3 regions of the Pannonibacter tanglangensis genome follow, and region 1 is predicted to be linked to each of the others. Evidence: riboswitches for the same ligand, from Rfam matches in the RefSeq annotation. Region 1 holds a riboswitch; each other region holds the start of a gene.
What was found. Region 1 has a riboswitch for cobalamin ahead of GWI72_RS19450 (DUF1636 family protein). Riboswitches for the same ligand answer to the same signal wherever they lie in the genome.

Region 1 (2,255 bases):
ACCGCTTCAACGCCGGCGACCGCGGCGCGTGGTACTGTGCCTATGATCCACTGACCTCTGCCGCCGAGGTGGGGTTTCACCGCACGCGGGAACTCTCCTACATCGGCCATTTCCACGCGGAAGCCGCCTATGTGGAACTCCTCGCCGACTTCATCGGCGACTTCCCGGACCTGACGGACACGCCCGAGCACCCGGCGCTGGCGGCGGAACCCGCGGCCGGCTATCCGGCTGGCCAGGCGCTGGCGGCCACTCTGCGCCGTCAGGGACATCGCGGCCTGCTCTACCCGTCCGTGCGCCAGCCGGGCGGCCGCTGCTTCGTCGCCTTCGATCCCGGCATCATCCAGAACGTGCGGCCGGGCGCCAGCTGGACATTGCGCTGGTCGGGCACGCCGCACTTCTCCGTCGAGATGGACGCCGGCTAGGCAGTCCGCGCTTGTAACGTAATTACATTACATGTACACACCGGGTGGTCTTGTCCAAACCCGGTGGCATTGCCTTGACAACACACGCCCCTGCCCTGATCATTCACCGTGATGGTTCCCGGCGAACAAGCGCTTCGCCGGGTGAAAAGGGAACACGGTACGGTGTAGCCAACAGGCGCCAAGTCCGTGACTGCCCCCGCAACTGTAGGCGGAGAGCCGACCCCAGACAGCCACTGTCCCAAGTGCCGTACGACCGGCACGGGATGGGAAGGCAGGGCAAGGCGACGACCCGCAAGTCAGGAGACCTGCCATCACCGATCCACAACAGCCACCGGGCGGGGTGTCCCGGAAGGAGCAACACGGTGACCATTCAACGGCCGATCAAGGCCCAATCCCCTATGGCCGGAGATGACCGGCATCCCGCACAGCAGACGCACGAGCTGGTGGTCTGCGTGACCTGCCGCCCGCGCGGCAGTGAAGAGCGTCCCGGCAAGGCGCTTCTGGCAGAGCTTGCGGCACAGATGGCCGCAGATGCCGCCTGGCGCGTCGGCGGCATCGAGTGCATGGCCGCCTGCGGCCGGCCCTGCGCCATCGCCCTCCAGTCGCAGGACAAGACCACCTGGCTCTTCGGTGACATGGAGCTCGCCGATGCCGAGGACATTGCCCGCTTTGCCCGCCAGTACGAGGAGCTTCCCGACGGCTGGTGCAAGGCCTCGGAGCGGCCCGGCAAGCTGGCCCGCACCGCCCTCGCGCGCATCCCCGCCTCCGGCCGGGTGCTTCCCCCGGATGCCGATGCCTGCACATGAGCGCGCCCTTTTTCGAGGCGGAAGGCCTCTGCTGGGGACCGCGCGGCCGGCCTGACCTTCTGGCCGACATCAGCCTCACGCTCAACCAGGGCGAGGTGCTGGCGATCTGCGGTGCCAACGGAGCCGGCAAGTCGTCGCTGCTGCGGCTGCTCTACCGCTTCCATCGTCCCCGCCGCGGGCATGTCCGGCTGGAAGGCACCGACATCTGGAGCCTGCCCGCCCGCGATGTCGCCTGCCGGATCGCTGCCGTACTGCAGGAGCAGCCGACGGATTTTGCCCTGACCGTGCGCCAGATCGTGGCGCTCGGGCGTCTGCCGCATCAGCGCGGTCTCAGCGCGGCCGGGTCGGCCGACCGCGATGCGATTGCCCATGCGCTCGCCCGCCTGCATCTCAACGCTCTGGCCGAACGGCCCTTCGGCACCCTGTCGGGTGGCGAGCGCCAGCGCGTGATGGTGGCCCGGGCGCTGGCCCAGGCCCCCAAGCTTCTGATCCTGGACGAGCCGACCAACCACCTCGACATCCGCCACCAGCTCGAGCTGATGGCACTGCTGCGGGGCCTCGGCCTCACGGTGATCACCACCCTGCACGACCTGACGCTCGCCGCCGAATATGCCGACCGGGTGCTGCTGCTTGCCGGCGGCCGCGTCCTGACCGAAGGCGCCCCGGCCGAGGTCTTCACCGAAGCCCACATCGCGGGCGCCTTTTCCGTGCGCTCGCGGATCGATCTCAGCGGGCAACACCCCCGCTTCTCCTTTCACCTCTGACTGAAGAGACCCACTGACATGCGTCTGAAACTTGCCCTTGCCGCCTTCCTGCTCTCCACCGTGGCCGCCGCGGCCTATCCGGTGACCGTGAAGAGCTGCAACCGCGACGTGACCTTCGAGGCCGCGCCGAAGCGCGCCATTTCCAACGACGTCAACCTCACCGAAATGATGCTGGTGCTCGGCCTGACCGACCGCATGGCCGGCTACACCGGCGTGTCCGGCTGGAAGACGCTGGATGAGGAAATGCGCAAGGGCGTTACCGA
Region 2 (2,255 bases), on a different contig from region 1:
AGGAGCGCATGAACGAGCTGCAGCTTTATGTGAACGAAGGGCCGAAGGCCGAGCAGGGCTTCCGCACTATCCTGTCCGGCCCCGAGCACGGGGTTTATGGTGCCTTCTGTCCGGCCCCCGGCCATCAGGTCGGCTTCAACGACCTGAAAGTCATCGAGGCGGCGGAACTCCTCACCGCCATCACGACCGGCACGCGGCCGCATCCCGATTTCGCCGCCGCGCTGGAGTTCGAGAAGGTGATCCACGGCATCGCCGAAAGCGCCCGCACCGGACAGCGCGTCGTTCTGGGCTGATCCGCCGGCGGCCGCCGCATCCGCGGCGGCCTGCCTCACCTGCGCCGATCAAGCGGCCCCGGTCAGCCCGCCAGTCAGGGTCCTGGGCGCAGGGCCCTGTGGCGCGCGGCACGTCCACCCTTGCGCCCTGTGGCCATGGCGCCGGTCGGCCCGGCAAGTGCGGCCAGATCAGTGACCTGCACGGTTGCAGGCACCAGCACCGGCCCGAATCGTACCTCGACCTCCGGCTCTGCGCCGCGCGAGGCCGCAAGCCCGGCCACCGGCGGATAGGCGCTCTGCGCGAGGCGGACAAGGTCGTCCACGCGCTCACGCCCCTCCACGCCTCCGAACACATAGGCCAGCCCGTTGCGGACCGTGAAGGCCATCATGCAGGTCATGTCTCCGGTCTGAGACTGCGGACAGCCGCTGCGCACACGCCCGGAGAGCGCCGTTTCCGCCAGGTCAAGGGCGTCGGCCATGTCGCCGGCCAGCGCCAGCCGCCGCGCCAGCAGCCGTGCCATGATGCAGGGGCGCCCGGTGTTGCGGCAGAACGTGGAGAAACCGTCACCGCCGTGTGGATGGGGCGCGCCGGCAGTTCTCTCGCCGGCGATGTCTGGATCAAGATCAAGGGAAATGCAGTCCACCGTGTCGCCCTCCGCGAACGGACGCGGGGTGGGCAAGGCCGCAAAGCTGGATGCGGCCGGATCTTGGTCCGGATACTGCGCGTGCCATCTTGCCTCCTGCCGGGGCACCCCGCCCGGTTTGGTTCAAGGGATGATGGCAGGTCTCCTGACTTGCGGGTCTTCGCGCCCCTGTCCCTTCCCGGCCGCGAGGGCCAGTGGTTCCGACAGGTATGCTCGCCGCCTACAGTTGCGGGGGCAGTCCCGGATTTGGACAGACACAGCGTCTGTCCGCACCGGATTCCCTTTTCATCCTTCCGCCGCCAGTCGGCACCGGAAGGAACCATCGCCACAAGGCTAGTCGAGCCGGCCCCGGGCTGCAAGAGCGCCCTTTGGCCGTGTAGCCGACGGCGCGGATCCGGGGTTCAGAGGCTCATGGTTGCGGCAACCGCCGTCTTCCAGGCCTCATACTTGCGGGCACGGGTCGCCTCGTCGATTCGCGGCTCGAAGCGGCGCTCGATTGCCCAGCCCTCGGCAAAGCCGGCCATGTCCGGATAGACGCCGGCCTGCATGCCGGCCAGCCAGCCGGCACCGAGCGCCGTCGTCTCCAGCACCGTCGGGCGGTCCACCGGAGCGCCGAGAATGTCGGACAGGAACTGCATCGCCCAGTTGTTGGCGCTCATGCCGCCGTCGACACGCAGCACGGACTGGCCGGCCGCGTTGGCCCAGTCCACCCGCATGGCCTCCAGCAAGTCGCGGGTCTGGTAGCCGACGCTCTCCAGCGCCGCCTTGGCGAATTCCCCCGGCCCGGAGTTGCGGGTCAGACCATAGATCGCGCCGCGGCAGTCCGGGCGCCAGTAAGGCGCGCCGAGACCGGTGAAGGCCGGCACCAGGATGACGGACTGGCCGGGATCCGCAGTTTCGGCCAGCGCCTGCGTTTCCCTCGCCTCGCGGATGATCTTGAGACCATCGCGCAGCCACTGCACGACGGCACCGGCAATGAAGATGGAGCCTTCCAGCGCATAGGTCGGCTTGCCGCCAATCTGGTAGGCGATGGTCGTCAGCAGGCGGCTTCTGGAGGTCACCGGCGTGTCACCGGTGTTGAGCAGCGCAAAGCAGCCGGTGCCGTAGGTGGACTTCATCATGCCCGGCTGGAAGCAGGCCTGGCCGACAGTCGCCGCCTGCTGGTCACCGGCAACGCCGAGGATGGGGATCTCGCGCCCGAACAGGTCTGCACGGGTGTGGCCGAAGACGGCAGCGCAGTCCTTCACCTCCGGCAGCATGTCCATCGGGATGTCGAGGAGCTTGCAGATCTCCGCGCTCCAGGCGCCCTTGTGGATGTCGTAAAGCAGCGTGCGGGCGG
Region 3 (2,255 bases), on a different contig from region 1:
CGTGCCGACCAGATCGAGCTGTTCCTCGACCGTCGTCCAGCGTCCGTCGCGCCGGGCCTTGTGCTGACCGATGCGCTCGGCCATCTCCTGGTCCCAGGCGGCGGAAGTGGCGACATAGACAGGCTCACGGCCGGCGCCAAGCGCCAGCCGTTCTGCAAAGCTGCTCTTGCCGGACCGGGCCCCGCCCGTGACCAGCACGGCGCGGGCAACCAGGTGCTCGGGCCTTGCCAAGGGGCTTGCCACCGGGCGTCAGCCGAAGAGCTGGGCGCCGATGGCGCTGAAGCCGACGCCGACGATGCCGGCACCGACCATCCGGGCCGTCAGCGAGGCCGGAACGGCCGCAGCCTTCGGATTGGTCAGCATCATCGCAAGGCTGGCGACGGCAAACTGGATGACGGCAAAGCCGATGAAATAGGCATAAAGCGGTGCCGGTTCGGCGCCAATGATCGATTCGCCGTAGGCATAGCCGTGGAACAGCCCGGCGATGGCGAACAGCACCGCCCATGCCCCGGCCGGCAGCTCGGTCTCGCTGACGATGAGACCACCGGCAATGATCACCGACAGGGCGATGACGACTTCGGCCAGCGGCAGGTCAATGGCCGCCATGTGCACCAGAACGCCCGCGATGGTGGCAAGGACAAAGGCCGCCGGCAGGACGAGGCTGCGGCCAACAAGGCCCGCGGCCAGACCGACAGCGATGATGAAGGCAAGATGGTCGAACCCGATCACCGGGTGGCCGAGGCCGGACAGCAGGCCCTGCACGAAGGTCTGAGGCATCTGGCCGTCCATCATGTGATGGGCAGCGGCGGTGCCGGTGCCGGCAAGCAGCGCCGGGACGACCAGCAAAAGCGGAGTGGCGCCCGAACGCAGGGCGCGGGAAATCATGATCATGTCTGTGCTCCAGTCCGTCCACCCGACGGCAGGGGGTTGCAATGCATCAGGCCGGTCTCCTGGCTTGCGGGTCGTCGCCCTTGCCACGCCTTCCCGGACTTGCGTCCAGTGGCCGTGTGCGGCAGGGCTCGCCGCTGACAGTTGCGGGGGCAGCTCAGGACTTGGAGCCTCGGGATGAGTCGCTCCGCACCATGATTCCCGTTTCATCCCCCTGGGCTTTGCCCGTCGGGGAACCTGACCCGTCTGTTCTAGACCCCAATGCCCCTGCCCTGCAAGGACGCCCTTTGGCCGGAGGCCGGCGGGCGGGCTGCGTTACAGGACCGCTTGTGCCGCCGTTGGCGCTCTTGGCCTTCGCTGGACGATTGCGGGCGTCGGCAGGCCTTCATCTCGGCCTGTGTCTTGGCCTGTGTCTTGGCCTGTGTCTGGGCCTTTGTCTGGGCCTCTGCCTGGGCCAGCATCTGGGCCTGCGTCGGGGCCGCCGCTGGCACCGTCCTTGCCCCGTCTTCAAGAGCACGCCATCGGGGACCGATGCCCGAGTCTTGCGCCGGTTTCTGGCCGTGCCGGGTGGGCGGGGACGCCGGGCGCGCCGCAGTGCGAGGCGCAACCATCTGTTTTTTCGCAGAAATCCCGGGCTTTTCCACCTGTGGAAAAGTTTCTTCAAGAAAGGGCTTGGCAAAGGGCCAGAGCCTTTGTTATACGCTCGCCACCGACAGCGACCCACCCGGTCGCTCGCCACGGGGCCCGTTCCGGCGCCCCCTTCTGGTGATCCGCGATAGCTCAGTTGGTAGAGCGTTCGACTGTTAATCGAATGGTCGCAGGTTCGAGTCCTGCTCGCGGAGCCAACCTCTTCCCAGAAATATCGTTATCCGGCTGTGCCTCCCGCACGGTCGAAGCCGATGCTTGTCTTTCGGCCGGCTCACGCAACTGGCCAACCTTCTTGCGACACTTGGCCAGGCCTCGCTGGCACGTGGCCATCTGTCCGGATCAGGATCCCCACTCGGTCGTGTCCGGTCAAGGGCCTGCCGGTCGCGCCCCCCCCATCGCAAGACCATACTCGGGCCAGCCTCAGGGCAGCAGGCATCCCCCAAGGCCTGCCCTTGGGGCAGCAGGCTGCGCCGGCCATACGGTCTCCCCGTCCCCCCGCAGACAGAGGGCAGCTCACGGCCCCGGCCACGAGCGAGCGGTCGACTGAAACACCTGTCGCCGGCAGCGGGCCTGCAAGTCCTTGCCACAGACTTGCCGCAAAATGGCCAGATCGACATCCCAAGTTTTTCCGTAATTCAGGCGTTTCACTGTCCGACATCGTCAACCGATCAAATTTCGGGCACTTGCCCGATTAAGGGTTGACCCCCCGGGTCAGGGAC

Region 2: another riboswitch for cobalamin. It lies ahead of GWI72_RS16340 (hypothetical protein); the one in region 1 lies ahead of GWI72_RS19450 (DUF1636 family protein).
Region 3: another riboswitch for cobalamin. It lies ahead of GWI72_RS07160 (HupE/UreJ family protein); the one in region 1 lies ahead of GWI72_RS19450 (DUF1636 family protein).

The regions. Positions count from the first base shown of each region.
Region 1 is NZ_JAABLQ010000004.1:185,083-187,337, reverse strand. Features, by position in the region: gene GWI72_RS19455 (RES domain-containing protein) at 1-422, shown strand, start outside; cobalamin riboswitch at 518-749, shown strand; gene GWI72_RS19450 (DUF1636 family protein) at 785-1,228, shown strand; gene GWI72_RS19445 (ABC transporter ATP-binding protein) at 1,225-1,992, shown strand; gene GWI72_RS19440 (ABC transporter substrate-binding protein) at 2,011-2,255, shown strand, end outside.
Region 2 is NZ_JAABLQ010000002.1:352,374-354,628, reverse strand. Features, by position in the region: gene GWI72_RS16345 (Gfo/Idh/MocA family protein) at 1-293, shown strand, start outside; gene GWI72_RS16340 (hypothetical protein) at 368-916, opposite strand; cobalamin riboswitch at 1,035-1,255, opposite strand; gene glpK (glycerol kinase GlpK) at 1,318-2,255, opposite strand, start outside.
Region 3 is NZ_JAABLQ010000001.1:1,593,369-1,595,623, forward strand. Features, by position in the region: gene cobU (bifunctional adenosylcobinamide kinase/adenosylcobinamide-phosphate guanylyltransferase) at 1-231, opposite strand, end outside; gene GWI72_RS07160 (HupE/UreJ family protein) at 250-891, opposite strand; cobalamin riboswitch at 924-1,144, opposite strand; tRNA gene GWI72_RS07165 (tRNA-Asn) at 1,658-1,733, shown strand.